Linked DNA regions of Skermanella sp. TT6. The protein of the gene in region 3 interacts with the protein of the main gene of each other region in a pairwise test. Links are inferred from orthologs where the notes say so. Each region holds a gene or a part of one and is shown on either strand. Other genes may lie near its edges. The genes, in order: IGS68_RS07225, sfsA and IGS68_RS21390.

Region 1 (10,146 bases), 3.0 Mb from region 3 along the record:
AGGCGAGGGCGAGACCGCGTCTCCCGACCAGATCGAGCTGGCCCGCCGGCTGGAGCAGGAGGGCCGGGTCATTCCCGACACGGCGATCAATGTGGAAATGCTGAAGGCGGCCGACGTCGAGATGCGCTACCACGCCGACCGGCTGCTGGTCCCCAACGTGCCGGCGGGCGAGTTGGATGCGCGCTTGATCGTCGAGAACGGCCGCGCCCGGCTCGAACCGGTCCGGCTCCAGGTGGCCGGCGGCAAGGCCGGCGGCATCATCCAGGTGGACGGGCAGGAGAAGCCGCCCGCCATCGAGATGAACCTGGAAATGAGGGCGCTCGACCTGGCGCGCTTCTTCCGCGGCACGCAGTTCGCCGAGGACATGGGCGGCACATTCGGCGGCAAGCTCCTGCTCAAGGGCAACGGCGATACGGTCCGCAGTATGCTGGGATCGAGCAACGGCCAGATCTCGGCCGTGATGGAGGGCGGCAAGGTCAGCAACCTCATCCTGGAGGTGATCGGCATCGACATCGCCGAGGCCCTTGGCTTCATCCTGTCCGAGGACGAACCGGTCGGCGTGCGCTGCGTCGTGGCGGACCTGGGCATCACCGACGGCATGGTGAAGTCCAACGCGCTGGTATTCGACACCGAGGACACCAACGTCACCGGCGAGGCGTCCGCCAACCTGAAGACCGAGCAGTTCGACATCGAGATGCTGGCCCATCCGAAGGACCCGAGCCCGCTCTCCGCCCGCACCCCTGTCGGGGCGGAAGGCACCTTCGCCGATCCCCAGGTCACCGTCGATCCGACCGCGGCCGTTGCGCGCGGCGCGGCGGCCGTGGCCCTGGGGGTGCTCCTGACGCCCCTCGCGGCGCTGATCCCCTTGATCGAACCCGGTGACGGCCAGGACAGCCCCTGCGGCCAACTGCTCCGCCAGGCCGGCCAGAACTGATGCCGGTACCGTAGGTCGGATACGGCGAAGCGGCATCCGACAAGCAAGCGCGGCGATGTCGGATACCGCCGCGCACCATCCGACCTGCGGCCGGCCTCCCCGTCGCTGAAAAAACAGCTTGGCTGCATCCCGATTGCGTGCGTAATCTACACCAGATCGATCGAGATTTGTGCCTAATCATCGTGTGAAATGGCCCGACATCTCGGCCGAGAAGCCAGACCAGGAGATTTGTGCCATGGTGTTCCGGAATATCGCGCGCGGCGCCGCCACCCTCATGCTGGCGGCCGGTGTCACCCTGGGGGCGGTCGGGTTCGGAGCGGCGCCGGCGTTCGCCGCCTCGACCCTCCTCAACGTGTCCTACGACCCGACCCGGGAACTCTATGTCGAGTTCAACAAGCTGTTCGCCGAGCGCTGGGCGGCTGAAAACAACGGGGAGAAGATCTCCATCCGGCAGTCCCACGGCGGCTCCGGCAAGCAGGCCCGGTCCGTCATCGACGGGCTCGAGGCCGACGTCGTCACCCTGGCACTGGCCTACGACATCGACGCCATCGCCCAGACCGGCCTGATCGCGAAGGACTGGCAGGGCCGGCTGCCCGACAACAGCGCACCCTACACGTCCACCATCGTGTTCCTGGTGCGCAAGGGCAATCCCAAGCAGATCCGCGATTGGGACGACCTGATCAAGCCGGATGTGCAGGTGATCACGCCCAACCCGAAGACCTCGGGCGGCGCTCGCTGGAACTATCTGGCCGCCTGGGGCTTCGCGCTGGAGAAGTACGGCAACGACGAGGCCAAGGCGCAGGAGTTCGTCCAGGCGCTGTTCAAGAACGTTCCCGTGCTCGACACCGGCGCCCGCGCCTCGACCATCACCTTCGTCCAGCGCCAGATCGGCGACGTGCTGCTGGCCTGGGAGAACGAGGCCTATCTGGCGGTGAAGGAACTGGGACCGGACAAGTTCGACATCGTCACCCCCTCGCTCAGCATCCTGGCCGAGCCGTCGGTCGCCGTCGTGGACAAGGTCGTCGACCGCCGGGGCTCCCGCATGGCGGCGGAAGCCTACCTGAAGACGCTCTATTCGCCCGAGGGGCAGGAGCTTGCCGCCAAGCACTTCTACCGGCCCCGCCTGGCCGAGGTGGCGGCCCGGTACGCCGATCAGTTCGCCCAGGTCAAGCTGTTCACCATCGACCAGAAGTTCGGCGGCTGGACCCAGGCCCAGGACAGGCATTTCTCCGACGGCGGCATCTTCGACAAGGTCTCCGCGGCGGCGGGCAAATGAACCATGACCGGTCTCGTCGCAGGAAATCTCCGGGATAGCTTCCGCAAGCCGAGCATCCTTCCCGGCTTCGGGATCACGCTGGGCTTCACGGTCGCGTATCTCAGCCTGATCGTCCTGATCCCGCTGGCCGGCCTGGCCCTCAAGGCCTCCGGGCTGGGCTTCGGCGGGCTCTGGGCGGTGCTGATGGAACCCCGCGTGATCGCCGCCTTCAGGGTCACCTTCCTGACCGCCCTGGCGGCGGCGCTGATCAACACGGTGTTCGGGCTGCTGGTGGCCTGGGTGCTGGTCCGCTACCAGTTCCCCGGCCGCAGGGTGATCGACGCGCTGGTCGACCTGCCGTTCGCCCTGCCGACGGCGGTGGCCGGCATAGCGCTGACGGCGCTCTATGCCGGCAACGGCTGGATCGGCCAGTTCCTGCCGTTCCGCGTCGCCTTCACGCCGCTGGGCATCATTGTGGCGCTGACCTTCATCGGCCTGCCGTTCGTCGTCCGCACGGTACAGCCCGTGCTCCAGGACGCCGAGCCGGAGGTCGAGGAGGCCGCGGCCAGCCTGGGCGCCAACCGCTGGCAGATCTTCAGCCGGGTCGTCTTCCCCGCGATCATGCCGGCTCTGCTGACCGGCTTCACGCTGGCCTTCGCCCGAGGCGTGGGGGAATACGGATCGGTCATCTTCATCGCCGGCAACCTGCCCGGCGTGTCCGAGATCGTGCCCCTGCTGATCATAATCAAGCTCGAGCAGTTCGATTATGCCGGGGCGACCGCCATCGCGACCGCGATGCTGGTGGCGTCGTTCTTCCTGCTGCTTGCGATCAATCTGCTCCAGCATTGGACGAGGGCGCGCCATGCCGGCTGAAATCGTCATCGCCACCACGCCGCCCGCCGGCACGCCGCCCGTGACCGGGCGACGCAGCATCCCGCGCCCGGCGCTTGGCGAGTCGCCGCTGGTCAAGGCCGTGCTCATCGGCATCGCCCTGCTTTTCCTGCTGCTGTTCCTGGTGATCCCGCTGGTCGCCGTGTTCTTCGAGGCGCTTCGCCAGGGTTTCGGCGCCTATCTTGAAGCCCTGGTGGAGCCGGATGCGGTCTCGGCGATGAAGCTGACGCTCCTGGCGGCCGGCATCGCCGTGCCGCTCAACCTGGTGTTCGGCGTCGCCGCGTCCTGGTGCATCGCCAAGTTCGAGTTCCGCGGCAAGAGCCTGCTGATCACCCTGATCGACCTGCCGTTCTCGGTGTCACCGGTGATCTCCGGCATGGTGTTCGTGCTGCTGTTCGGAGCCCAGGGGCTGCTGGGGCCGTGGCTTCGCGAGCACGACGTTCAGATCATCTTCGCCCTGCCGGGCATCGTGCTGGCCACCATCTTCGTGACCTTCCCTTTCGTCGCCCGGGAGCTGATCCCGCTGATGCAGGAGCAGGGCGTGGACGAGGAGGAGGCCGCCCGCGTGCTGGGCGCCAGCGGCTGGCAGACCTTCACGCGGGTGACGCTGCCCAACATCCGCTGGGGCGTGCTCTACGGCGTGCTTCTGTGCAACGCACGCGCCATGGGCGAGTTCGGCGCCGTCTCGGTGGTGTCCGGCCATATCCGGGGAGAGACCAACACGATGCCGCTGCATGTCGAAATTCTCTATAACGAATACAACTTCGTCGCCGCCTTCGCGGTGGCGTCGCTTCTGGCCCTGCTGGCCCTGGTCACCCTGGTGGTGAAGAGCCTGCTGGAATGGCGCCATGCCGGCCAGATCGCGGCGACCCGGCGCTGACACGCGGCCACGGATTAGGGGAGAAAGCCCGCCATGAGTATCGAAATCAGGGGCATCGCCAAGCGCTTCGGCAGTTTCGCCGCCCTGGACGGGGTCGATCTGACCGTCCGCGACGGCGAGTTGCTGGCCCTCCTGGGGCCGTCCGGGTCGGGCAAGACGACCCTGCTGCGGATCATCGCCGGGCTGGAGTTCGCCGATGCCGGCGAGATCCGGCTGAACGGCGAGGACGCCCAGGGCCGCGCGCCGCGCGACCGCGAGGTCGGCTTCGTGTTCCAGCACTACGCGCTGTTCAGGCACATGAGCGTATTCGAGAACGTCGCCTTCGGCCTGCGGGTCCGGCCCCGCGCCGAACGGCAGAGCAACGCCGCCATCGCGGCGCGGGTCACCGAACTGCTGCGGATGGTCCAGCTCGACTGGCTGGCCGACCGCTACCCCAGCCAGCTTTCCGGCGGACAGCGCCAGCGCGTCGCCCTGGCGCGGGCCTTGGCGATCGAGCCCAAGGTCCTGCTGCTGGACGAGCCGTTCGGCGCGCTCGACGCCAAGGTCCGCAAGGAACTGCGGCGCTGGCTGCGGCGCCTACACGAGGAGATGCATATCACCAGCGTCTTCGTCACCCACGACCAGGAGGAGGCGCTGGAACTGGCCGACCGGGTGGTCGTGATGAACCACGGCCGGATCGAGCAGATCGGCTCGCCCGCCCAGGTCTATGACGAGCCGGCCTCGGCTTTCGTCTGCGACTTCCTGGGACAGGTCAACCGCTTCGACTGCGATATCGAGAACGGCCTTGCGCGGACCACCCAGGGTGCGGAACTGAGGATGCCCGGGCTGAACGGCACCCACGGCGCCGCGACCTGCTTCGTCCGGCCCCACGAGATCGACCTCGTGCCGATCGGCCGCGAAGGCCCGGAAGCGGCCCAGGTCCGCCTGATCCATCAGGTCGGCCCGAACGCCCGGGTCGAGCTTGATTATGCCGGCCACGTGCTGGAGGTGGAGGTCGGCCGCGAGCGCCTGCCGGCCCTCAGCCTCAGCGTCGGCGCCTGGTGCGCCCTGCGGATCAACAACGCCCGGATTTTCCCGCGATAGGGGCGTTCAGCGGAGACCGCCCGCGATGCCTTGGCGGTCTCTCAGTGGGTGATCTCCGGAAAGAGTTCGTCCAGAGGCCTGTCATCCAGCATGGCTTCGATCCACCCGTCGATATCGGCGGCCAGCGCCGATTTCACCGCCTGCTCGACCGACGTCGGTACCGTGCCCAACTGTCGCTGAACCATGCGCAGCAGGACCTCGGCCTTGCCTTCCGCCATACCCTGAGCTCTGCCTCTCAATTCCCCCGTGCTTCGCCTTCAGCGATGTACAGTTCGGCAATCGTAGGCATGATCTTTTCCTCCTGTCCTGGCGCTACCCGGCTCAATACCGTCCGAAGACGCTCCCGGTTCCTGCCGTCGTCCACCACGAAAACATGTCTGACCACAGCGCGCAGCACGGTCAAGCCGATTACCGCCGCGATGCTCAGCAGTCGCTCCAGCGTGACTTCCGGATTCCCGTCGCGGGTCGCATGCTTCAGCATCAGCAGACCGGCCTGGAGATCGGGATCGCGCGACAGTTCCGCGTCGGGAATGGCGGAAAGATCGACCAGGGTATAGCTGAAATCCAGCGGACCCGCTGCCAGCACCTCATCCGGTACGCCGTATGCCTCCCCGAGACTGGGCGGATGCGGCCACCGGCCGCTGCCATGATAGAGGATGACGGCCAGGACGGGAGCCGGCACCACCCGGACGGTGCCGTCGGGGTACTCGATCCGCCGTGCGCCCTTGACCGCCGTTCCGTTCAGGTAGCCCAGGATCTGCACCAGCGCGTCCGCCTCGCCGGCGCTCTTGTGTTCCAGCACGGTCCAGACCAGCAGGGGCAACCCGTTCCGCAGGCCGAAGCTGTAGACCCTGTCTCCGCGCAGTTCCGCCAGCACCGGATCGACGAAGCTTTCGGACCGGTCCACCGCCCTGTCTGCCGTCAGCCCGGCCACGACCGACGCCGGCAGCCGCTCGCGCAGGAACGTGTCGGCGTTGCCGGGCCGGTCCAGGACAAGCTTCGCGAACTGATCGTGCCTGCGGATCAGGGGGCGGGTACCCGCGGAGCCGTCCTCTTCCGAAGGGCCGTTTGAACCATTGGTCGTTTCGTCGGTCGAGCTTTCGGGTGAAGTCTCCGGCACCGTGGGCGTCTGCTTCATGGCCTTTCCATATCCTCACCCTGGTGCAGACCCGCCGGAGCTTCCTGTCACTGCCGCGCCGACCCTTCTCAGCGCTGGTCCAGCTTCATCTCGATGCGCCGGTTGCGGGCGAAGGCGTCCTCGTTCCTGCCGGGGTCCAGCGGCTGGTACTCGCCGAATCCGGCCGCCACCAGCTTGTCCGACGGGATGCCCTGTTCCACCAGGAACTTGACTACCGAGATCGCGCGCGCCGTAGACAATTCCCAATTGGACGGGAACTGCACGTTGGAGATCGGTCGCGGGTCGGTATGGCCGTCCACGCGCAGGATCCAGTTGACGCCCGGCGGGATGCGCTTCGCGATGTCCAGCAGGGTCGCGGCCAACTGGGCGAGCTGGGCCTTGCCGCCTTCCTCCAGCGTGGCGGAGGCGCTGGGGAACAGCACTTCGGACTGGAAGACGAAGCGGTCGCCGACGATCCTGATGTCCTGCCGGTTGCCCAGCACCTCGCGCAGGCGCCCGAAGAACTCCGACCGGTAGCGGGCCAGCTCCTCGACCTTGCTGGCGAGCGCCAGGTTCAGCCGGCGGCCCAGGTCGGAGATCTGGGCCTGCTGCTCCTGGCTCTGGGACTCCGCCAGGTTCAGCGACGCGGTCAGGCGGGCGAGCTGGTCGCGGAGCGCCGCGATCTGCTGGTTCAGGACGGCCACCTCCGCGCGGCCCTCCTCGGTCAGCTTCTGCTCGCCTGTCAGGGCCGCCTGGGTCTGGTCCAAGGCGATGACCAGCTCCTCGATCCGCGTCTCCCGATGCTCGATCTCGCGCTGGGCCAGCACCGTGCGTTCCTGCTCGCTGCTCAACTGGGCTTCGAGCTGCTGCGACCGGTCGCGGACGGCGGACAGCTCGGCCATCAGCGCCTCGCGCTGCTCGCGGGTCAGCCGAAGCTCCTCGGTCGCCCGGGCGCGGGCGGCCTCGGTCTGCTCCAGGGTCGCGGCGGTGCGGTCCCGCTCGGCCTCGGTGCTCCGGGACAGGGTCGTGAGGGCGGCGACTTCGCCTTCCAACCTTTCGCGGACGTCGCGCAGGGCCTGGATGTCGGCCTGGAGGCTGGCGATCTCGCGCAGCGATGCCTCGATCTTCTGGCGGTCGGCCTCGATCACCTTGTAGGCGTCCTCCAGGTCGCGGCTGACCTGGGTGATCTCGCCGCTGGCCTGTTCGCCCCGGCGCGACAGGGCGGAGACCTGGGCGCCCAGCTCGTCCTGGCGGGCCTGGGCCTCGGCAAGGCTGGCGCTCAGGCTCTCGCGGGTGGCGGTCGAGCTTTGAAGCTCGGCGGAGAGCTGGGCGATGTTCACCCGCAGATCCGCGTTGGCCTCCCGTTCCATCGACAAGAGGTCGCTCAGCTCGGACAGCTGGCGGTTCAGCCGGGTCAGCGCCTGGTCGCGGCTCGACAGCGTGTTGGACAGGTAGAACTGTGCCACGATGAAGACCATCAGCACGAAGATCACGACCATGACCAGGGAGGACAGGGCATCGACCCAGCCCGGCCAGATATTGACCGAACGCTCGGCGCTGCGCCGCCCGCGACCGATGGCTGCCATCAGCCGCTACCGTCCGGCCGCTCCGGCACGCGCCCGCTCATCGCTCGCCGTCTTCCGCAAGGGCCGCGATGGTGCGTGCCAGAAGCTTGATCTCGCTGCGGATCTCCTGGACCGACTGGACCCGGCCGGTGGCGACCTCCTCCAGCAGGCGCGCGGTATAGACGTCCATGTTGCGGATATGCTGGCGGGTCGCCTCGTCCATGCCGAGCTGCTGGTTGCCCAGCGCGTCGGCCAGCCGGCCCAGGATCGGTTTCATCTCCATCTGGTTCTCGGCCAGCCGGAGCATCAGCGTCTGCTCGGTCCGCATCTGGTCGGTCAGGGTGCTCAGCTTCTCGGTCAGGGCCAGCAGGTTCTGGTTGGCCGAGCGCCGGCCGTCCTCCGCCTGGGCCACCGTGCGCTGCAGGTTCTCCATGTTCTCCGCGGTTTGCTCCAGCAGGGCCTGAAGGTAGGCCGGCACCGACTGCTCGCTCTCGCCGAAGCCGGCGCCGCTCGACAGCCGGGTGGCGCCGGACAGCCAGTCCTCCAGGTCGGTGTAGAAGCGGTTCTGCGCCTGGCTCGCCTGCAATTCCAGGAAGCCCAGGACCAGCGACCCCGCGAGGCCGAACAGCGAGGAGCTGAAGGCCGTGCCCATGCCCGACAGCGGCGCCTGAAGCCCCTGCTGCAGGTTGCCGAACATCATGCCCATGTCGCCGCCCTCGACCGACAGGCTGGAGATCACGCCGCCGACCGCGCTCACGGTGCCCAGCAGGCCCCAGAAGGTGCCGAGCAGGCCCAGGAAGATCAGCAGCCCGATCAGGTAGCGGGAGATCTCGCGCGTCTCGTCCAGGCGGGCGTCGATGCCGTCGAGCAGCGAGCGCATGGACAGCGCCGACAGGCTCAGCCGTCCGCGGCGCTCGCCCAGCATGCGGGCCATGGGGGCCAGCAGCACCGGTTCCGGAACAGTGTCCGAATCCGGGCGGTTGGTCTGGAAGCTCTCCAGCCACGCCACCTCCGGCTTCAGCATCAGCACTTGGCGGAAGATGTAGCCGATGCCCAGCAGCAGCACGGCGATGATCAGCCCGTTCAGCGCCGGGTTCGCCATGAAGGACCGTTCCAGCGCCGGGAAGAGCAGGAGCACGATGGCGAGCACCGCGGCGACGAACAGGACCATACGGGTGATGTAGCGCTGCGGCCGCGACATGGACACCATGCTCTCAGGGGCTCTCTCAGGTGAAGAGGTCGGGAGGGGGTGGGCCGGGTATGCCACTAGTTCACCAGAAGCAGGTCGACGCGGTCGGCCGGCCCGTCGAGCGCGTGCGTCCCCAGCGCGCGGACGTCGATGCGGGTGCTGCGCACGCCCTGGCCGATCAGGTGCGAGCGCACCGCCAGCGCGCGGTCGAGCGACAGGCGCCGGGCCTCCCGTTCGGTCTCGGGCGTGCCGCTGGCATAGGCCGTGACCTGGAGGCGGATCACCTCGTCCCGGCGCAGCCGGGCGGCCACGCCGTCCAGCAGCGCGGTGTCGCGGGCGGACAGGGCGTCCGCCGCGGGGTCGGGATAGACGAAGCGGAACTCGGTCCCGTCCGGCACTTCGGCGGGCGGCCCGGAGGGGGCCGGCGGAGTCGCCGCCACCTCGGGCGCCGGCTGGGCCGTATCGGACCGGACGCGCGGGTCGGGAAGGTCCGGCATGGAGGTGATCCGGCGGGGCTCGCCGGGAACGGCGGGCGGCACCGGCGTGTCGAACTGCACGTCCGCGCGCGGCTCCGCCCGGGGAAGCTCGGACGGGGACGGCGGGACGGGGGCGGCGGCGATGTCCGGCGGGACGCCGACATCGAGGCCGGGCGGCGGCGGCGCGGCGCGGCCGGCGGCGACCGGCGGGGTTCCGCCCAGACCGGGGGAGGGAGGGACCGGAAGCGGCCGGGTGGCGCTGGCGGCCGGCGGCACGGGTCGCGATCCCGCCGCCGTGTCCGGCAGCGCGGGCTTGCGCGCCGGGATACCCGGGGGAGCCGCGGGGGATGCCGCCTCCTGCGCCACGGCGGGAGCCTCCGCCAGCCACGGAATCGTCGCGGCGCCGAGCGCGCAACCGAGCGCCATGCGGCGGACGGCAGTCGGAACGTAGCGACCCATGTGTCCCCGTACCCAAGCCTTCAAGGTGCCTGCCATCTCGGAATTTCCGGCCGATCCAAGGGTCTGGAGGCCGGCAACGCCGGGGCGGCACGCGGGCACGATAGCCCAATGACGGGAGTCCGACAACCCGCCATCAACCACACGCGATGGTTAGCCCTCGGCCTGTGGCTTCCGGGTTGCCGTGGCACCGCGAAGCACCTTGGCGATCATAAGGTGCAGGTGCGAATTGGCCGCCAGGACGCTGTCGCCGCGCTGCGGATTGCGCCCGCCGCCGATCTCGGTGACGAAGCCGCCGGC
Region 2 (10,058 bases), 2.0 Mb from region 3 along the record:
TATAGGCCAGGATGTAGAAGGATGCCGCCCCCTTGGAGTAGGCCCAGCCCGGCCCTCCCAGGAAGGCGAAGGCGCTGAACACGGTCCCGCCCATCAGGAACCACATCAGCACGAGACCCAGGCCGCGGTCGGCGACGGTGTATTCGGATACAGACCAGAAGGACCGGCCGCGGCCGGCCAGCAGACCGACCAGGAAGGCGAAGACCAGGTACACGCCCATGGCCAGCAACGCGATCATCCACCGTTCCATCAGCGGTCGCCTCCCGTGAATTCATAGGCGATGAAGCAGACCAGCCCGACGAACTCGACGCAGATCCAGGCGATGATCCAGAACAGGGAGAACGGCAGGCCCAGGATCATGGGCTCGACGCTGTTGGCGAAGCCGTAGACTGGAAAGATCATGACCAGCAGCATGATCAGGGTGAAGATCGCGAAAGGCTTGCTCGCGTCCCGGCGGCTTTCATTCGGCAGTCTCGCCACGGATCACCTCCCTCAGCCGCGCGCCGGGAGCGCGCGCTCGACCAGTTCGCCCCAATAGGCGACGCCGATCGGCAGTATGTCGTCGTTGAAGTCGTACCGGGGATTGTGAAGCAGCCGGTTGCCGTCGGTCGGCCCGTTGCCCACCCAGACATAGCAGCCGGGCCGATGCTCCAGCATGAAGGCGAAATCCTCGGCACCCATGCTGGGCGCCAGGTCCGCCCGCACTTGGTCGGATCCGACGACCTGCGCAGCGACGATCCGGGCGAACTCGGTCTCGGCCGCGGTATTGACCGTCACCGGATACCCATAGGTGTACTGCAGGTCCATGGTGATGCCGTGTGCATGGGCCAGCCCCTCGCAGATGCGGCGCAGCGCCGGCTCCATCCCCGCCTGGACGTCGCGGTCGAGCGTCCGGACCGTGCCGCGGATCACCACCGTCTCTGGGATCACGTTGAAGGCGTCCCCGGCATGGAACTGGGTCACGCTGACCACCACCGCGTCGGTCGGCGCGATCGCCCTGCTGGCGATCGTCTGGAGGGTCGAGACCAGGTTGGCGCCCGCCACGATCGGATCCCTGCCCAGGTGCGGCATCGCGGCGTGGGTGCCCAGGCCGTTCACCGTGATCTCGAAGGTGTCCATGGAGGCCATGACCGGCCCGATCATGGCGCCGATGGTTCCGACCGGCAGGCCCGGCCAATTGTGCATGCCATAGACCGCGGCCATCGGGAACCGGTCCATCAGCCCTTCCTCGACCATCACCCGGCCGCCGCCGGCGGTCTCCTCCGCGGGCTGGAAGATGAAGTAGGCGGTGCCGTCGAACCGTTTCGTCTCCGCCAGATAGCGGGCGGCGCCCAGCAGCATGGTGGTGTGGCCGTCATGGCCGCAGGCATGCATCTTGCCCGGCGTCACGGACTTGTACGGCAGGTCGTTGGCTTCGGTGATCGGCAGGGCGTCCATGTCGGCCCGAAGCCCGATCGCCTGGTTTCCCCCGTGCCCCGCCCGCAGCACGCCGACCACTCCGGTCTTCGCGATGCCCCGGTGGACCTCCAGGCCGAACGCCTCCAGCTTGGCCGCGACGAAGTCGCTCGTCCGGTGCTCCTCGAACCCCAGTTCCGGGTGGGCGTGAAGGTCACGCCGCCATTCCGTCAATTCGCCGTGCATCTCCTTGATGCGATCGTCGATCTTCATCTCTCTTCTCCAAGACTTTGCCCGCCGTCCTGTCAATGGGCGGCGGGCCGTATCGTGCCGTCAGTTGGACGGCATCAGCCGGATCCGCTCGGCGGCGGCTCCTTCGATCTCCTTGCGGCTGTAGAGCAGCGGGAAATACTGCTCCTGCTGCCAGAGCGGTGCGAGGTCGCGGTAATGGGGGCTGTTCGGATCGCCGGACTGACCCGGCGTGTTCACCGCGCGCGACGCGTCCCAATTGCCGACGTCCAGCACCATCTTGAAAGAACCGCCGGCGGTGATGCGGAAGTCGCTGGTCCGATAGGTCGTCGCGTTCGGCGTGAAGCCGCTGCCCCCCTTGGGGAACGGACCGACATCCAGCCGGCCTTTCTCCTCCGCCCCGACAACCGCGGCCAGGGGATGCTCGAAGTAGCCGTGGTGCAGGCTTGCCCAGCGCCACGCCTGCATGTTCGGTCCCAGCTTGGCCTTCAGCTCCGATACCGCCGGCTTCAGGGTTTCCAGCAGCAGCGCGTCGCGCGCCTCTGCCGGAGTGTCGCCGAGCCGCTGGTCCGGCTGTTCCAGCACCGCGATGATCGCCGCCGGCTCGCCGCTCCGGACGCCGCCCTTGTCGACCAGTTCCACGGCGTCCTTCGGCACCGTCGCGCGGACCACCGCGGGCCGCAGGTGCTTCATGAACCAGACCTCGTAGAGCGCACCGGCGGCGGTGTCGGCGGTCAGCACGCCGTTCCAGGAGGTCAGCATCCGGAGCGCTTCCTCCACGTCCCCGTCCGAGCTCTGGAGCCCCTTGAGCAGCGCGGTGACGCGCCGGCCCTGGATGGAGGTGTTGTCGGCCTGCAGCGCCATGGAGTCCTCCAGCCCGAACTTTCGGTCGGCGTCCAGGACCTCGCTGATGCGGTCGAAGCGGGACGGGTCCGTCCATTCGAAGCCGATCTTCTTCTCGGCGTTGGGATAGCCCGCCGGCAGGTTGTTCTGGTTGGCGCTGCCGACCCAGTTCCGTTGCGGATTGTACTCGACCGGCAACTCGTCCATGTCGCGGTAGCCCGCCCATTCGTAGCGGCCGTCGCCCGGCACGGGCAGCAGCCCGTCCCAGTTGGGCCGCACGGGAGTCAGCCCGCCCGGCTTCCAGCCGATGTTGCCGTCGGTGTCGGCATAGACCTGGTTCTCCGATGGGGAGCCCCAGCGGTTCATGGCGGCCAGGAACTCGTCCCAGTTCTCGGCGCGCATATAGTCGATGCTGCCGAAATAGGGCGCCATCCCCGGTTCCAGCCAGGCGGCGCGCACGGCGTAGGCCTTGTTGGTCGCCTCGTCGACGTGAAGCACCGGTCCGTGCCGGGTGTAGCGAAGGTCCACCTTGCGATCGGGCTGCCCCTTGACCGGAATCTCGTCGGACGCCGTCGTCATCGGCTCCCACCGTCCCTGATAGCTGTACTGGGAGCGGTCGGCCGGGTTCAGGTCATAGACGTAGAGGTCTTCCTGGTCGATCGAGAAGATAGTCAGGCCGAACGCGATCCTGCCGTTGTGGCCGATCGAGATGCCGGGAAGCGACGGCTCGCCGGCTCCGATCACGCTGAAGCCCGGCGCGTTCAGGTGAGTGATGTAGCGCAGCGACGGCGCCCCGTGGGCCCGGTGGGGGTCGTTGGCCAGGATCGCCCTGCCGGTGGTGGTCTTCGCCGGGGCGATCGCCCAGTTGTTGCTGCCGAGCGCCGTCGGCTCGATCTCCGGCACCCGTCCGGGCTCCAGCTCCGCCCGCTGGGCGCCCGCCAGCTTCTCCTTGGTGAAGGTGACGCCGCCGGTGCCGAGCTTGTAGGCCTGCGCGACCTGGGGCGGAATCGCGCAGGGATCGAGCCCCTCCGGGACCTTCGTCTGCCACTCCGCCGTTTCGGAATCGACTTCGAGGGTGCGGCGCATCAGGTCGGTCTCGAGGTCGGCGGCGCAGGCCACGGCCGCGCGCTCGATCTCGCTGTCGAGGTTGCGGGTCAGGCCGTGGCTCCGGATGCGCACGATGTCTTCCGGCAACCAGTAGGACGGCTGGTAGCCCAGGAGCTTGAACTCCAGGGGCAGCAGGTCGGCGTTCTGCCGGGCGAGGGTGACGAAAGCGTTCACGCCGTCGGTGTACCGCTGGGCGATCCGTTTCGCGTCGGACCCGTACGCCAGCCATTCCCGATACATGTCGCCGCGGTACAGGAATTGCCGGGCAATCCGGTCCTGCTCGACATAGGCCGGGCCGAAGTCGCGGGCGAGCTCGCCCATGCCGCGCTTCCGCCACAGGTCGATCTGCCAGAGCCGATCGCGCGCCGCGTTGAAGCCCTGCACGAAGAATACGTCGTAAGTGTTGTCCGCGTAAAGATGCGGAACGCCCCACCGGTCGACGATGATCTCGGCCGGAGAGGTCAGGCCCGCGACCCTGTAGGTCTTTTCCGCCACCGATGCCGTGCCTCCGGTCTGCGCCGCGGCGGCGGTCCCCATCAGCGCCAGGAGCGAACAGGCTGCCAGTGCCCGTTTCGTGAACCTCTCCATCGTTCCTCCCCCTTTTTCCATGTGGCTGCTGAACTTGCGGTTGAGCCCAGTCTATTCGGCACTTCCGACATCCGGACAGGGTTCCGGTCCGGGAAAAGCCTCATGGCAGGCATGCCCGACTTTCGACGGGAGCTGCAGGAACAGGGCAGCACCTGATGCATTTCACAGGGTTGTCCTGCTTGAACGGGCGGCGGAGACTTTCGCGCGCGTCGACCTAAATGACGGTACCGGCAGGCAAACGGCAGCCAGCAAACAGCAAGAGGAACGAAGCCATGACAGAAGCAGGAATGAACCGTCGGGCTCTACTCGGCACCGCCGCGGCCGTCACCGCGGTGGCCGCGGCAGGGCCGCTCGCCTCCGGCAAGGCCAGCGCCCAGGGCGTGCCGCCGCAGGCCAACGCCCAGCTTCCGGGAGCTTTCCGCTACAAGGTCGGTTCGTTCGAGGTGACGTCCCTGTTCGACGGGTACGGCACCCGGCCCATGAACGACCAGTTCGTCGTCAATGCTCCGCTCGACCAGGTCCAGGCGGCTCTGAAGGATGCCTTCCGCCCGACGGACAGCCTGCGCATCACCTACACGCCGGCGGTCGTCCATACCGGCAGCCAGGTCGTCCTGCTGGACGCCGGTTCCGGCGGCAAGCTGGGGCCGACCACCGGCATGATGAGCCGGAACATGGCGGCGGCCGGGATCGACCCGGCCTCGATCACCACCTTGGTGATCTCGCATTTCCACGGCGACCACATCTCGGGGATCAAGGGCACCGACAACGGCCTGGCCTTTCCCAATGCGGAGATCCTCGTTCCCGAAGCGGAATGGGCGTACTGGATGGACGAGGGCGAGATGAGCCGGGCGCCGGCGGGGCGGAAGCCGGCATTCGAACTGGTCCGCTCCACCTTCGGCGATCTCGGCGACCGGGTCCGGCGCTACAAGGCCGACGAGGAGATCATTCCGGGCTTCACCGCCGTGGAAGCCTACGGCCACACGCCGGGGCATACGGTCCTTCAGATCTCGTCCGGCAACGACACGGTCATGGCGCTGGCCGATACGACCAACGTGCCGTTCCTGTTCGTCCGGAACCCCGACTGGTCGGCGGTGTTCGACATGGATGCCGACATGGCCCGGGCGACCCGCCGAAGGTTGCTGGACCGAATCGCGGCTGACCGGGCCTTGGCGTTCGGCTACCATTGGGGCCTGCCCAATGCCGGCCATGTCCGGCGCGATGGTTCCGGATACGAGTTCGTTCCGCTGAACTACGTGCAGACCCTTTGATCAACGCAACGGCCGGGACGGGACAAGGGAGGACTTGATGAAGCTCGACGGATCATGCCGCTGCGGCGCGGTCAGGTTCTCCCTGAACTCGCCCACACCCGTCCCGTTCATGCATTGCTACTGCTCGATCTGCCGGAAGAGCGCCGGCGGCGGCGGTTACGCCATCAACCTGGGCGGCGACGCCGACACGCTGCAGGTCTCGCAGGGCAAGGAAGCGGTCGCGACGTGGCGGGCTCCGATGGAGGATCGGGACAATCCCGGCAAGACCCACCTCGGCCCCTCGCACCGGCATTTCTGCAGCCGGTGCGGAGCCGCCCTGTGGGCGGAAGACCCGGCCTGGCCTGAATTGGTCCATCCCTTCGCGTCGGCGATCGACACGCCGCTGCCGGTGCCGCCGGAACGGGTCCACATCATGCTGGATTTCAAGGCGCCTTGGGTAACGGTGCCGACGGGACCGGGCGAGGTTCATTTCGCCCGGTATCCCGACTATTCGCTGGAGGATTGGCACAGGCGCCACGGCCTGCTCGACCGGTGAGACGCCGGGCGCCGGCTGTCAGCCCTGGGTCCAGGGCAGGCCGGACCGCTTCCAGCCGGCGACGGTGCCCCGGTGGCCCTGCTCGTCCTTCGGCCCCTCGAAGCCGTCGGCGATGTTGAAGACCCGGCCATAGCCGTTCTCGGCGGCCAGCTTGGCGGCGGCCGTGCTCCTGACGCCGGAGCGGCAGAGGAAATAGACCTTGTCCTCCGGCTCCACCCCCTCCATCCGCAGCTTGTGCAAGAAGTCGGAATCGACTTCCATGCCGGGATAGACCTGCCACTGGATCCGGACCGGCTGCTTGCCGATGGACGACATGTCCGGCTGACCCACGAACGACCATTCGGGCGCCGTCCGGACATCCACCAGCTTGGCGGAGGGATCGGCCTTCAGCGCTTCCCAGACGTCCTCAGGCTGCACGTTCGGAATGTCTTCGCTCATGGTTCCAGGTTCCCCCTTGCGGATCGTGACCGGCCAGCGGGCCGGCCAGCCACTCTCGGGACGGTTCGGCGGACCGTCAAGCGCGCATCATGGCACGGCCGGACCGCAGCGACGTTTCCAGGCGGCGCGCCTCGCGCTCGGCCTGGGCGGGGCTCTTGAAGATGCGGCCTTCCAATGCCCGTGCCGCGGCATCGGAGGCGAAGAATCGATAACCGCCGTCCTGCAGGACGACGACTCCGACGGCGGTTCCGGCCGTCTCGATGATGAAGGCGGGTGCTGTGGACATACTCAACTCCGAGAAGCCGCGTCGAGCGCGGCAGCGGTCTAACAACGGGATCGGGTTTACGTTCCGTTCCGAAACTTTCGAAAGGCATAGGCGTGCGAAAATGGGCGGGGCGCCCGGCGAGGATCCTTGCCGTTCCCCGACCGGGGCGGCTAGAAGACCGGGACCATGACGCTCCACACCGCGACGCTCTCCACCGCCCCGTCCCTGCCCGGCATCCAGTTTCCCGCAGCATTGACCGAAGGGCGGCTCATCCAGCGGTACAAGCGCTTCCTGGCCGACGTGGCCCTGCCGGACGGCGCCGTCGTCACCGCCCATGTGCCGAATTCCGGTGCCATGCTCGGCCTTCAAGCCCCCGGGTCAAGGGTCTGGCTGTCACGGTCCGACAACCCGGCGCGGAAGCTGGCCTACACCTTGGAGCTGGTCGAGGCCGACGGCCGCCCGGTCGGGGTCAACACGGGTCATCCCAACGCCGTCGCCGCGGCCGCGATCCGCGCCGGCGCGATCCCCGAGCTTGCCGGTTACGCGACGGTCCGGCGAGAGGTCAAATACGGCCGCAACTCCCGCATCGACCTGCTGCTGGAGGCCGACGGGCGTCCGGCCACCTATGTCGAGGTCAAGAACGTCCATCTGCGGCGCGCGGACCGTCACGGCGGGACCGCCGCGGAATTCCCCGACTGCGTCACCGCGCGGGGCGCCAAGCACCTGGTCGAGCTTGCGGACATGGTCGCCTTGGGATGCAGGGCGGTCATGCTGTATCTTGTGCAACGCGCGGATTGCGACCACTTCCGAGTCGCACGGGACATCGACCCGGCCTACCATCGGGGTCTGATCAGTGCGCGTACTGCCGGCGTCGAGGCGTTGTGCTATTCCTGCACCGTCACCCCGGAGGCGATCCTGCTGGGGCGGTCTCTCCCGGTGCATCTTGAACTTGCTTGAAACCCTATGGAACCAGAATGACCAGAGCTGAAGCCGCCCAGACCGACGACCTTGATTCCAACCGGATCCGTCTGCATGGGCCCGAGGATTTCGCGGGCATGCGCAAGGCCGGTCAGCTGGCCGCGGCGACGCTGGACTTCATCACGCCCCATGTCGCGCCCGGCGTCACCACGGGCGAGATCGACGCCCTGTGCGAGACCTTCATCCGCGACCACGGAGCCGTGCCGGCCCCCCTGGGCTATCGAGGATATCCCAAGGCCACCTGCATCTCGATCAATCACGTCGTCTGCCACGGCATCCCCGGCGACAAGCGGCTGCGCGACGGCGACATCCTGAACATCGACATCACCGTCATCCTGGACGGCTGGTTCGGCGACACCAGCCGGATGTACCTGGCCGGCGACGGCGTCAGCATCAAGGCGCGAAAGCTGGTCGACGTCACCTACGACTCGCTGATGCTCGGCATCGCCGAGGTCAAGCCGGGCGCCACACTCGGCGACATCGGCCACGCGATCCAGAAGTTCGCCGAGTCCCACCGGTTCTCGGTGGTGCGCGACTTCTGCGGCCACGGCGTGGGCCGCGTCTTCCACGACGCGCCGTCGGTGCTGCATTTCGGGCAGCCGGGCCGCGGCACCGTGCTCCGCGAGGGCATGTTCTTCACCATCGAGCCCATGATCAACGCCGGCCGGTACGACGTGAAGATCCTGTCCGACGGCTGGACCGCGGTCACCAAGGACAAGAGCCTGTCGGCCCAGTTCGAGCATTCCATCGGGGTCACCAAGGACGGATGCGAGATCTTCACGCTCTCGCCGGCCGGGTACACCAAGCCGCCCTACAACGCCGGCTGACAACCCGCACGCGACACGCCTATAGTTCGGCATGCCATCGCATGCAGAACTGTCGCGAGGATCGCGTGAACGATACGGAACCGGCCAGAATCGATGACGCCCCGGCGGCCGGGACACTGGAGGGCGGGGGGCCCGGCCATCTCGGCCACCGCGACCGCCTGCGCACCCGGTTCCTGACGGCGGGTGCCGACGCGCTCCAGGACTACGAGCTGTTGGAGCTGCTGCTGTTCGCGGCATTGCCCCGGCGTGACGTCAAACCGCTCGCCAAGAGTCTTCTCCGCGCCTTCGGCGGCCTTTGGGGCGTCCTTACCGCCCCGCCCGAGTCCCTGCGCCGCCAGTTTCCCAAGCTGAGCGACGGCACCATCGCCGCCCTGACGGTGGTCGGCGCGGCCGCGCTGCGCATGACCCGGCAGCAGATCATGGACCGGCCGGTCCTCAGCACATGGCAGCGCCTGCTCGATTACTGCCAGGGAAGCATGGCGCACCTGCCGACGGAGCAGTTCCGCCTGCTGTTCCTGGACCGCAAGAACGTGCTGATCGCCGACGAGGTCCAGCAGCGTGGCACCGTGGACCATACGCCGGTCTATCCGCGCGAGGTGATCAAGCGGGCACTCGAACTGGGCGCTTCGGCCATCATCCTGGTCCACAACCATCCCAGCGGCGACCCGACGCCGAGCCGGGCCGACATCGAAATGACGAAGGAGATCGCCCGGGCCGCCGCCGCGCTTGGCCTGCAGATCCACGACCATCTCGTGATCGGCAAGGGCAAGCACAGCAGCTTCAAGGCGATGGGCCTGCTCTGAGGCCTCAGGAGGCGTAGTCCGGCTCCTCCCGGTCGAGGATACGGAGCAGCGCCGCGAAATGCCGGTCGGAATTGTCCTCGCCGGCGATCTGGAGCGCCACCTTGCGCGCCAGGTCGTCTGGCACCCGCTTCATCGGCCGGCCGGTCGACATCGCGAGTATCTGGTTCTGGCAGGCCCGCTCCAGGTAGTACATGGTGTCGAACGCGAAGGCCACGCTGTGGCCGATCACGGTCACCCCGTGGTTCGCCATGAACATGACCTGGCGGTTGCCCAGGGCGCCGCAGATCCGATCGCCTTCCTCCTCGTCCAGGGCCAGTCCGTTGTAGTCGTCGTCATAGGCGATCCGGTCGTAGAAGCGCAGCGCGTTCTGATTGACCGGCTCCAGCCGTCCGCCCTCCAGCGTGGTCAGCGCGGTGGCATGGGGCATGTGGGTGTGCAGGATGCAGCGGGCCTGGGGAACGCCGCGGTGCAGCCTGGAATGGATGAAGAAAGCCGTGGGTTCGGGCGGCTCGCCGCCGCCCGCGACCGAGCCGTCCGGCTCGACCAGCAGCAGGTCGGACGCGCGGATCTCCGAGAAATGCATGCCGTGCGGGTTCACCAGGAAACGGTCACCGGAATCGCTGACGGCGACGCTGAAATGGTTGCATACCCCCTCATGGAAGCCGAGCCTCGCCGCCCAGCGGAACGCCGCGGCCAGTTCCACGCGCATGCGCCGGATTTCTTCGCTTTCCATCCTTGTCCCTCCCTTAGCCGTTGTAACGC
Region 3 (10,140 bases):
GACATTTGTTGACATCCGAGCCATGAAATTCCTCGACCAAGCCAAGGTATACCTGAAGAGCGGTGACGGCGGGCCCGGCATCGTCGCCTTCCGGCGCGAGAAGTTCATCGAGTTCGGCGGGCCGGACGGCGGCGACGGCGGCAAGGGCGGCGACGTGGTCATCGAGGCGGTCGAAGGCCTCAACACCCTGATCGACTACCGCTACCAGCAGCATTTCAAGGCGCCGCGCGGCGGCCACGGCATGGGCCGCGACCGGTCCGGCGCCAAGGGCGAGGACATCGTGCTGCGCGTCCCCGTCGGGACCCAGGTGCTCGACGACGACCAGGAGACCGTCCTGGCAGACATGGTCGAGGTCGGGCAGCGGGTCGTGCTGCTGCGCGGCGGCGACGGCGGGTTCGGCAACGCCCACTACAAGTCCTCGACCAACCGCGCGCCGCGCCAGAGCCACCCCGGCTGGCCGGGCGAGGAGCGCTGGGTCTGGCTGCGGCTGAAGCTGATCGCCGACGCCGGCCTCGTGGGCCTGCCCAACGCCGGCAAATCGACCTTCCTGGCCGCCTCGTCGCGCGCCAGGCCCAAGATCGCCGACTATCCCTTCACCACGCTCCAGCCCAACCTCGGCGTCGTCTATGTCGGCGAGGAGGAGTTCGTGCTGGCCGATATCCCCGGCCTGATCGAGGGCGCCCACGAGGGCTCCGGCCTGGGCGACCGCTTCCTCGGCCATGTGGAGCGCACCCGCGTGCTGCTCCACCTGATCGACGGCACCCAGGAGGACGTGGCCGAGGCCTACGCGGTGATCCGCGGCGAGCTGGAGGCCTATGGCCACGGCCTCGCCGAGAAGCAGGAGATCGTCGGCCTCAACAAGTGCGACAGCCTCGACGACGAGGAGATCGCGGAGAAGAAGGCGATCCTCGAGGAGGCCGCCGGAGCCCCGGTGATGGTGCTGTCCGGCGCCACCGGCATCGGCGTGCAGCCCGTCCTGTTCGAACTGCTCCGCCGGATCAAGGACGCGCGCGAGGAGGAGGCCGAGGAGGCAGCCCCCGGCCGCCGCCATCCGGTTCCGCTCCACCACGGCGAGCGCACCCTGGCTGAGCCCGGCCGGGAACTGGGCGGCGAGGCCCGCGGGGAAGACGACCACGACCTGGACGACGAAGACGATCATGCCGACTGACCTGGCCGCCGCCGACGCCACCACCGCCGCCGCAGAAGAGAGCTCCACCGGCAGCGTCCCCACCCTGCGCGACGCGCGGCGGCTGATCGTCAAGATCGGGTCCGCCCTGCTGGTGGACGAGACCACCGGCAAGGTCCGGCGCGACTGGCTGGACGCCATGGCCGACGACGTCGCCGCCTGCCGGGCGCGCGGCCAGGAGGTCATCATCGTCTCGTCCGGCGCCATCGCCGTCGGGCGCGAGCATCTGGGCCTGATCGGCCGGCCCCTGCGGCTGGAGGAGAAGCAGGCCGCCGCGGCGACCGGGCAGATCCGGCTGGCTCATGCCTACCAGGAGACGCTGGCCCGCCACGAGGTCACCGTCGCGCAGATCCTGCTGACCCTGGACGACACCGAGGAGCGGCGCCGCCACCTCAATGCCCGCAACACCATCGACACCCTGCTGAAGCTGGGCGCGGTGCCGGTGATCAACGAGAACGACACGGTCGCCACGTCGGAGATCCGGTTCGGCGACAACGACCGGCTGGCCGCCCGCGTCGCCCAGATGGTCAGCGCCGACACGCTGGTGCTGCTGTCCGACATCGACGGGCTCTACACCGCCGACCCGCGCCGCGACCCCACGGCCACCCTGATCCCCGAGGTCCGGGAGCTGACGCCCGAGATCGAGGGCATGGCCGGCGAGCCGCCGCCCGGCTACAGCTCCGGCGGCATGGTCACCAAGATCGCCGCCGCCCGGATCGCGCTGGCGGCGGGCTGCCGCATGGTGATCGCCAAGGGCAAGCGGATGAACGCGCTGTCGGCCCTGGACGCGCCGGCCGCCGGGGGCGGCGCCCCCTGCACTTGGTTCCTGCCCGGGGCCGAACCCAGGACCGCCCGCAAGCGCTGGATCGCCGGCCACCTCAACGCCCGCGGCACGCTGGTGGTGGATGCCGGCGCCGCCGCCGCGCTCGCCCGCGGCAGCAGCCTGCTGCCGGCCGGGGTCGTCTCGGTCGACGGCGATTTCCAGCGCGGCGACGCGGTGGTGGTCCGGGCCGCGGACGGGCGCGAGCTGGCGCGCGGGCTGACCGCCTACGCGGCCGACGACGCCCGCCTGATCATGGGCCACCACAGCCAGGACACCGCCGAGATCCTGGGCTACCAGGGCCGCACGGAAATGATCCACCGCGACGACCTGGTGCTTTCCTGACACGCCTTCCCGCGCACAATCCGGAACTTCCGATGATAAGAGCCGTCCTCTGGGACATCGACGGCACGTTGCTGGACAGCGAGCCCCATCACTTCAAGTCGTTCGTGGCGGTCTGCGAGAGCCACGGCCAGACCCTGGCGAAAGCCGACTACGACCGCCTGCTGGGCCGCTCCATGGCGGAGGTCTACGCCCTGCTGAACGCCGTCCAGCCGCTGCCGCTTGACCTGCCGGAATTCGCCGCCGCCTGCTCCGACCATTACGTCACCCACGTGGCCGACGTGCCGCCGCGCCCCGGCGCGCTGGAGAAGGTCGCCGACCTGGCGGGCTCGGGCATCGCCCAGGCCTGCGTGTCGAACAGCGCCCGGCGCGTCGTCGAGGCGAACATGGCCGTCATCGCCATGCCCGAGGCGCTGGGCTTCGCCCTGTCGCGCGACGACGTGACCCGGGGCAAGCCCGACCCGGAGCCGTACCTGCGCGCCGCCGAGCGTCTGGGCGTGCCGCCGGACGCCTGCGTCGCGGTGGAGGACAGCCCGATCGGCGCCCGCGCCGCCAAGGCGGCCGGCATGGTCACCATCGCCTGGCCGCAGCACCGGACGCTGGAATTCGACGCGGTCGACCGGATCGTCGGGCGACTGGACGAGATCGACTGGACAGCCCTTCTCCGGGACCGGAAAATCACCTAAAGTCCCGCCCCCAACGAACCGAGACCGGGAGTAAGCCGCCGTGACCGCCGTCAAGCACACCGTTGACCCCTTGCAGGGGGAGATGCAGCAGTTGGGCCGCGCCGCGCGCGCCGCGGCGGCGGTGCTTGCCCTGGCCCCGACCGAGCGGAAGGACGCGGCGCTGCGCGCGGCCGCCGCCGCGATCCGGGAACGGTCCGCCGCGATCCTGGAGGCCAACGCCCGCGACGTCGCCGACGCCGGGGCGCGCGACATGGCCGCCTCCCTGATCGACCGGCTGAAGCTGGACGGGGCAAGGGTGGAGGGCATCGCCAAGGGCCTGGAGGACGTGGCCGCCTTGCCCGATCCGATCGGCACCGTCATGGCGGAGTGGGACCGGCCGAACGGTCTGAGGATCGCCCGCGTCCGGGTGCCGCTGGGCGTCATCGGCATCGTCTACGAGAGCCGCCCCAACGTCACCGCCGACGCCGGCGGGCTGTGCCTGAAGTCGGGCAACGCCTGCATCCTGCGCGGCGGCTCCGACAGCTTCGAATCCTCGCGGGCCATCATCGCCTGCATGCGCGACGGCCTGCGCGTCGCCGGCCTGCCCGAGGACGCGATCCAGCTGGTGCCGACCACCGACCGCGCCGCCGTCGGCATAATGCTGACCATGGTGGACGACATCGACGTGATCATCCCGCGCGGCGGCAAGTCGCTGATCCAGCGGGTCGCGGCGGAAAGCCGGATCCCCGTGATCAAGCATCTGGACGGCATCTGCCACGTCTATGTGGATGCCGCCGCCGATCCGGCGAAGGCGCGCGACATCGTGCTGAACGCCAAGATGCGCCGCACTTCCGTCTGCGGGGCGGCCGAGACGCTTCTGGTGGACCGTTCCGTTTCCGAAACCGTCCTGCCCGCCGTCCTGGACGCCCTGATCGCCGCCGGATGCGAGGTGCGCGGCGACGAGGCGACCCGGAGGATCGACGGCCGCGCGGTCCCGGCGACGGCCGCCGACTGGGACACGGAATATCTGGACGCGATCATCTCGGTCCGGGTGGTGGACGGCGTCGACGCCGCGATCGAGCATGTCAACCGCCACGGCTCCCACCATACCGACAGCATCGTAACCGAGGACGCGGCGGCGGCCGAGAAGTTCCTCAGCCAGGTGGACAGCGCCATCGTGCTGCTGAACGCCTCGACCCAGTTCGCCGACGGCGGCGAGTTCGGCATGGGGGCGGAGATCGGCATCTCCACCGGCAAGCTCCACGCCCGCGGCCCGGTCGGCGCCGAACAGCTGACCAGCTACAAGTACCAGGTCCGCGGCACCGGGCAGGTCCGCCCATGATCGGGAGCATGACCGGTACTGCGGCCGAGGGGAGCCGGGACCCGGCGTGACGAGGGTGACACTCTACGGCGGCCGGACCTGGGCCGGCCGCCGGGTCGGGCTGCTCGGCGGGTCGTTCAACCCGGCCCACGAGGGGCATCGCCACATCAGCCTGCTGGCGCTCAAGCTGCTCGACCTGGACTATGTCTGGTGGCTGGTCAGCCCGCAGAACCCGCTGAAATCGACCCGCGACATGGCGTCGCTGGAAGAGCGACTGGCCGGCGGCCGGCTGGTCGCCCGGCACCCGCGGATCGTCGTCACCGACGTGGAGTGCGCGCTGGAAACCCGCTTCACGGCGGAGACACTGGCCGGACTGCACCGGTACTTCCCGCGGACCCGCTTCGTCTGGCTGATGGGCGCCGACAACCTGACCCAGATCCCCCGCTGGCAGAACTGGACGCGAATCTTTAACGGGACACCCGTTGCAGTCTTCAGTCGCCCTCCATATTCTTTAAGTGCGTTGCACGGCCAGGCCGCGCAACGCTACAGGTGTCGCCGGGTCGGCCAGGCCCGGGCCCGGGGGCTCGCGGACATGCGGCCGCCGGCCTGGGTGTTTTTCCAGAACCCGTTGCATCCGGCATCGGCGACGGAAATCCGGAAGCGCCGCGCGCAGGCCGCGGCGGTCGCTTCCGGCGGTCAACCCGTTCAATAGAGGTGAAAGCCATAGCTACGTTCATGCAACAGACCCCTGAAAACGGGTCGAACTCCCAACAGCTCCCCCCTATGGAACCCTCCCATATGGACCTGCCCAGGCAGCTCAGCGAGCTGGTCGTCAAGTCCCTGGACGACGACAAGGCCGAGGACATCGTCGTGATCGACCTCGCCGGCAAAACCACCATCGCGGACTACATGGTCGTGGCATCGGGCCGCTCGACGCGGCAGGTCGGCGCCATGGCCGAGCATCTGCGCGAGAAGCTGAAGGTCGCCGGGGCCGCCGCCGTCGAGATCGAGGGCCTGCCGCAGGCGGACTGGGTCCTGATCGATGCCGGCGACGTCATCGTCCACCTGTTCCGGCCCGAGGTCCGCAGCTTCTACAACATCGAGAAGATGTGGGGCATCGAGCCGCCGGCGGCTCGGCAGGACATGCTGTACGCCTGACCGGCAGGCTTGGACGGATCGGTCCGGTACGGCACTGAGAAGGTAGGCCCATGAAGATCTGGCTCGCCGCCGTCGGGCGGGCGCGGGCCGGGGCGGCGCGCGACCTGTACGAGGAGTACGCCCGGCGGATGACCTGGCCGCTCGTCCTCAAGGAGGTCGAGTCGAAGAAGCGCGTGCCGCCCGACGAGCTGAAGCGCCTGGAAGCCGACCTGCTGCTGTCGGCCGTCCCCAATGCTGCCACGATCGTGGCGCTTGATGAGCGCGGCGCCGCCCTGTCGAGCGAGCGCTTCGCCGAGAAGCTGGGCGGCTGGCGGGACACGGGCGTCGGCGACGTCGCCTTCCTGATCGGCGGGGCGGACGGTCATGGCGAGGCGGTGGCGAAGCGGGCGGACCTGATGCTGGCGCTGGGTCCCATGACCTGGCCCCACCTGATGGTGCGCGCCATGCTGGCGGAGCAGCTTTACAGGGCGCAACAGATTCTGGCGGGACACCCTTATCATCGTGCATAAACTGTCCGTTGGGTCCGGCCTGTTCCACGGCTGCCGAAACGGATCCTTTACCAAACTGGGATAGTGCTATGTCCGCCATGACCGATATCAAACGCCCCCGCCCCGTCGTCCTTTGCGTTCTCGATGGCTGGGGCTATCGCGAGGATCCGGCGGACAACGCCGTGGCGCAGGCCCATACCCCCGTGTTCGACCGGCTTTGGCAGTCCTGTCCCCGCGCGTTCCTCCATGCGTCGGAGGAGGATGTCGGCCTTCCCAGGGGCCAGATCGGCAACTCCGAGGTCGGCCACATGAATCTCGGCGCCGGCCGGGTCGTGTTCCAGGACCTGCCGATGATCGACAAGGCGATCGCCGAGGGCGAGCTGGAGCATAACCCCGCGCTGAACGGCCTGATCGACGCGCTGAAGGCCTCCGGCGGCTCCTGCCACCTGATGGGCCTGCTGTCCCCCGGCGGCGTCCACAGCCACCAGTCCCATTTCACCGCCCTGTGCAAGGCGCTCAGCGCCGCCGGCGTGCCGGTCGTGATCCACGGCTTCCTGGACGGCCGCGACGTGCCGCCGCGCAGCGCCCGCGAGCAGGTCGGCGAGTTCCTGAAGTCGATCGAGGGCGTGCCCGGCATCCGCTTCGGCACCATCGACGGCCGCTACTACGCCATGGACCGGGACAAGCGCTGGGAACGGGTGGAGCGGGCCTACAACGCGATGGTCGCCGCCCAGGGCCTGGAGGCGCCGGACCCGCTGGCCGCCATCGACGCCGCCTACGCGGCGGACACCGGCGACGAGTTCGTCCTGCCCACGGTGATCGACGGCTATACCGGCATGAAGGACGGCGACGGCGTCCTGATGGTCAATTTCCGCGCCGACCGCGCGCGGGAGATCCTGACCGCCCTGCTCGATCCCGCCTTCAAGGGCTTCGACCGGCGCAACCCGATCCGGTTCGCCGCCGCCGCCGGCATGGTCGAGTATTCGGCCGAGCTGAACGAGCAGCTGAGCGCGATCTTCCCGCCGAAGGAACTGACCAACGTGCTGGGCAAGGTCGTGTCCGACGCCGGCCTGACCCAGCTCCGCATGGCCGAGACCGAGAAGTACCCGCACGTGACCTTCTTCTTCAACGGCGGGGAGGAGAGGGTCTATCCGGGCGAGGAGCGCATCATGGTGCCCTCCCCCAAGGTCGCGACATACGACCTCCAGCCCGAGATGTCGGCGCCCGAACTGGCGGACAAGGCGGTCGAGGCGGTCGGTTCCGGCAGGTTCGACATGCTGGTGATCAACTTCGCCAACCCCGACATGGTCGGCCATTCCGGCATCCTGGAAGCCGCGGTCAAGGCGGTCGAGGCGGTGGACGCCTGCCTGGGCCGCCTGGTCGACGCCGTCACCGCGCAGGGCGGGACCCTGCTGGTCACCGCCGATCACGGCAACTGCGAGATGATGCGCGACCCGGTCACCGGCGGCCCGCACACCGCCCACACGCTCAACCTGGTGCCGCTGATGCTGGTCAACGGGCCGGCCGACGCGGTGGGCCTGGGCGACGGTAAGCTGGCCGACATCGCGCCGACCATGCTCGACCTGATGAAGCTGCCGCAGCCGGCGGAGATGACCGGCCGGTCGCTGATTCGCCGCGCCTCAAGCGGCGCGGCGGAGTAGCAGGATGCGGAGGGCGGCATTGGCGGCGGCTGCCCTCCTCGGCGCCGCGGGCGGCTTCGGCGGTTTCTCCGGGGGCGGGCCTGCCGGAAAACCGGCCTGGGCGCAGGCCGACCCCCGCGCGTCCCAGCGCGCCCTGACCGAAATCGAGCGCCAGATCGAGGCGGGCCGGCAGCGGGACGCGGCGCTCGCCCGCTCGGGCGAGGCGCTGGAGCGGGAACTGGAAGGGCTCCGCACCCGCCTGGTCCAGACCGCCGACGAGGCCGCGAAACTCGAAACCGAGCTGACCGGGCTGGAGGAGACGCTCCGCGCCCTGGAGGCGGAGGAGTCGGCCCAGGCCGGCAAGCTCGACGCCGACAGGGCCAGCATCGCCGAACTGCTCGGCGGATTGCAGCGGCTGTCCCGGATCCCGCCCGAAGCCATGATCGCCCGCCCGGAATCGCCGGTCGACACCCTGCGCAGCGCTCTGCTGCTGCGCTCGGCCGTGCCGATCCTGCGGGAGCGCGCGGAGGCGCTGGCCGTGTCCCTCCAGCGGCTGGCCGACCTGCGCGCCGACCTGTCGGGCCGGCGCGCCCAGGCGCAGGGCGCCCGCACCGCGCTGGCGGCCCGCCAGGACGAGATCGCCAGGCTGGTCGAGCGCCGGCAGGAGCTTCAGCAACAGACCGAGGAGGAACGCCGCCAGGTCTCGGACCGGATGGCCCGGCTCGGCAACGAGGCGCAGGACCTGCGCGGCCTGATCGAGCGGCTGGAACGCGAGGCGGAGCAGCGCCGGCGCGAGGAGCAGCGCCGCAAGGCCGAGGCGCTCGCCCGGGCCAAGGCCGAACGGGAGAAGGCGGAGCGCGAGCAGGCCGCCCGCGCGGCCGCCGCCGCCGCGGAGCGGGAGCGCGAGATCGCCGCCTCCATCACGCCGCCCACCGCGCCTGATCGCCCGGACGGCGGGCCGGGAGAGGGGGCATCGCGCCTGCCGGTCGCCGGCCAGGTGACCACCCGCTACGGCGAGGCGGACAAGTTCGGCGTGACCAGCCGCGGGCTGACGGTCTCGGCCCGGCCGGGCGCCCAGGTGGTGGCCCCCTCGTCCGGGTCGATCATGTTCGCCGGGCCGTTCCGCGGCTACGGCCTCATCTTGATCGTTGAACATCCGAATGGATATCATAGTCTTATCGCAGGACTGGGCCGTATCGACACCAAAGTCGGCCAGCGCGTCCTGGCGGGCGAACCCCTGGGCGTGATGGGTAGCCCGGCGGACGGCAATCCCGATCTCTACTTCGAGCTGCGACGGAACGGTCAGCCCATCAACCCGCAGCGCGGCCTCCCCGCTTCCGATGGGAAAGGACAAGGTTAGATGATGAAAACGATCAGTGCTGCCGCCCTGGCGGGCGTACTATTCCTGGCGCCGGCTTGCGCGATCGCCGAGACCAACACCTCGGAAACCTACAGGCAGCTCAACCTCTTCGGCGACGTGTTCGAGCGCGTCCGGTCGGAGTATGTCGAGCAGGTCACCGACGAGCAACTGATCGAAACGGCCATCAACGGCATGCTGACCTCGCTGGACCCGCATTCCAGCTACCTGAACCGCAAGAGCTTCCAGGACATGCAGGTGCAGACCCGGGGCGAGTTCGGCGGTCTCGGCATCGAGGTCACGATGGAGAACGGCCTGATCAAGGTCGTCTCGCCGATCGACGAGACGCCGGCCTTCCGCGCCGGCATCCAGCCCGGCGACCTGATCACCCACCTGGACGGCGAGGCGATCTCCGGCATGAGCCTGGCCGACGCGGTCGAGAAGATGCGCGGCCCCGTGGGCAGCGACATCAAGGTGACGATCCGGCGGGGCGAGGGCTCCGAGCCGTTCGACGTCAGCATCACCCGCGACACCATCAAGATCCAGTCCGTCCGCTACCGGGAGGAGGGCGACGTCGGCTATATCCGGATCACCACCTTCAACGAGCAGACCCAGATGGGCCTGGAGCGGGCGGTCGAGCGGCTGGAGAAGGACCTGGGCAACAAGCTGACCGGCTACGTGATCGACCTGCGGAACAATCCGGGCGGACTGCTCGACCAGGCGATCTCGGTGTCCGACAGCTTCCTGGACAAGGGCGAGATCGTCTCGACCCGGGGCCGAAAGCCGGAGGACGGCCAGCGCTACAATTCCAAGGCGGGAGACCTCGCCAAGGGCAAGCCCATCGTGGTGCTGATCAACGGCGGCTCGGCCTCCGCGTCGGAGATCGTCGCCGGCGCGCTTCAGGACCACCGCCGGGCGATCGTGCTGGGCACCCAGTCCTTCGGCAAGGGCTCGGTCCAGACCATCATCCCCCTGCCCGGCCACGGCGCCATGCGCCTGACCACCGCGCGCTACTACACGCCGTCGGGCCGCTCGATCCAGGCGCTCGGCATCAGCCCGGACATCGAGGTCCAGCCGGCGCGCGTCGAGGAGATCCAGCAGGGACTGCGCCGCCGCGAGGCGGACCTGCGCGGCGCTCTCCGCAACGACACCGTGAACGGCGG

What was found.
Region 1: the proteins of IGS68_RS21390 (region 3) and IGS68_RS07225 interact in binary tests that used the Escherichia coli proteins (3 or more experiments, as listed by UniProt). The link is inferred for Skermanella sp. TT6 from one-to-one orthologs.
Region 2: the proteins of IGS68_RS21390 (region 3) and sfsA interact in binary tests that used the Escherichia coli proteins (3 or more experiments, as listed by UniProt). The link is inferred for Skermanella sp. TT6 from one-to-one orthologs.

What each region holds. Positions count from the first base shown.
Region 1 is NZ_CP067420.1:1,544,149-1,554,294, forward strand. Bases 3,196-6,018 are described here. They hold IGS68_RS07225 (sulfate/molybdate ABC transporter ATP-binding protein), read left to right. Parts: upstream 3,196-3,993; coding sequence 3,994-5,043; downstream 5,044-6,018. Other genes in these bases: cysW (sulfate ABC transporter permease subunit CysW), read left to right, coding at 3,196-3,960; IGS68_RS07230 (hypothetical protein), read right to left, coding at 5,085-5,261; IGS68_RS07235 (Rpn family recombination-promoting nuclease/putative transposase), read right to left, coding at 5,279-6,018. Also shown: IGS68_RS07205 (AsmA family protein), read left to right, coding at 1-934; IGS68_RS07210 (sulfate ABC transporter substrate-binding protein), read left to right, coding at 1,170-2,210; sulfate ABC transporter permease subunit CysT, read left to right, coding at 2,214-3,062; more of cysW, read left to right, coding at 3,052-3,195; more of IGS68_RS07235, read right to left, coding at 6,019-6,181; IGS68_RS07240 (peptidoglycan -binding protein), read right to left, coding at 6,250-7,746; IGS68_RS07245 (flagellar motor protein MotA), read right to left, coding at 7,784-8,926; IGS68_RS07250 (OmpA family protein), read right to left, coding at 8,992-9,885; IGS68_RS07255 (inositol monophosphatase family protein), read right to left, coding at 10,000-10,146. UniProt on the Escherichia coli protein: Part of the ABC transporter complex CysAWTP involved in sulfate/thiosulfate import. Responsible for energy coupling to the transport system.
Region 2 is NZ_CP067420.1:2,544,853-2,554,910, reverse strand. The notes cover bases 6,049-8,783. They hold sfsA (DNA/RNA nuclease SfsA), read left to right. Parts: upstream 6,049-6,922; coding sequence 6,923-7,645; downstream 7,646-8,783. Other genes in these bases: radC (RadC family protein), read left to right, coding at 8,559-8,783; map (type I methionyl aminopeptidase), read left to right, coding at 7,663-8,493; IGS68_RS11985 (hypothetical protein), read right to left, coding at 6,500-6,709; IGS68_RS11990 (rhodanese-like domain-containing protein), read right to left, coding at 6,049-6,423. In the rest of the region: IGS68_RS12020 (sodium:solute symporter family protein), read right to left, coding at 1-250; IGS68_RS12015 (hypothetical protein), read right to left, coding at 250-480; IGS68_RS12010 (M20 aminoacylase family protein), read right to left, coding at 493-1,668; IGS68_RS12005 (penicillin acylase family protein), read right to left, coding at 1,729-4,182; IGS68_RS12000 (MBL fold metallo-hydrolase), read left to right, coding at 4,455-5,450; IGS68_RS11995 (GFA family protein), read left to right, coding at 5,488-5,985; more of IGS68_RS11990, read right to left, coding at 6,004-6,048; more of radC, read left to right, coding at 8,784-9,296; IGS68_RS11965 (aldolase), read right to left, coding at 9,301-10,029. UniProt on the Escherichia coli protein: Binds to DNA non-specifically. Could be a regulatory factor involved in maltose metabolism.
Region 3 is NZ_CP067420.1:4,578,251-4,588,390, forward strand. What follows is about bases 2,419-5,235. They hold IGS68_RS21390 (glutamate-5-semialdehyde dehydrogenase), read left to right. Parts: upstream 2,419-3,116; coding sequence 3,117-4,355; downstream 4,356-5,235. Other genes in these bases: IGS68_RS21385 (HAD family hydrolase), read left to right, coding at 2,419-3,034; IGS68_RS21395 (nicotinate-nucleotide adenylyltransferase), read left to right, coding at 4,402-5,046; rsfS (ribosome silencing factor), read left to right, coding at 5,133-5,235. In the rest of the region: GTPase ObgE, read left to right, coding at 23-1,168; proB (glutamate 5-kinase), read left to right, coding at 1,158-2,351; more of IGS68_RS21385, read left to right, coding at 2,384-2,418; more of rsfS, read left to right, coding at 5,236-5,492; 23S rRNA (pseudouridine(1915)-N(3))-methyltransferase RlmH, read left to right, coding at 5,543-6,001; gpmI (2,3-bisphosphoglycerate-independent phosphoglycerate mutase), read left to right, coding at 6,079-7,641; IGS68_RS21415 (murein hydrolase activator EnvC family protein), read left to right, coding at 7,661-8,980; IGS68_RS21420 (S41 family peptidase), read left to right, coding at 8,981-10,140. UniProt on the Escherichia coli protein: Catalyzes the NADPH-dependent reduction of L-glutamate 5-phosphate into L-glutamate 5-semialdehyde and phosphate. The product spontaneously undergoes cyclization to form 1-pyrroline-5-carboxylate.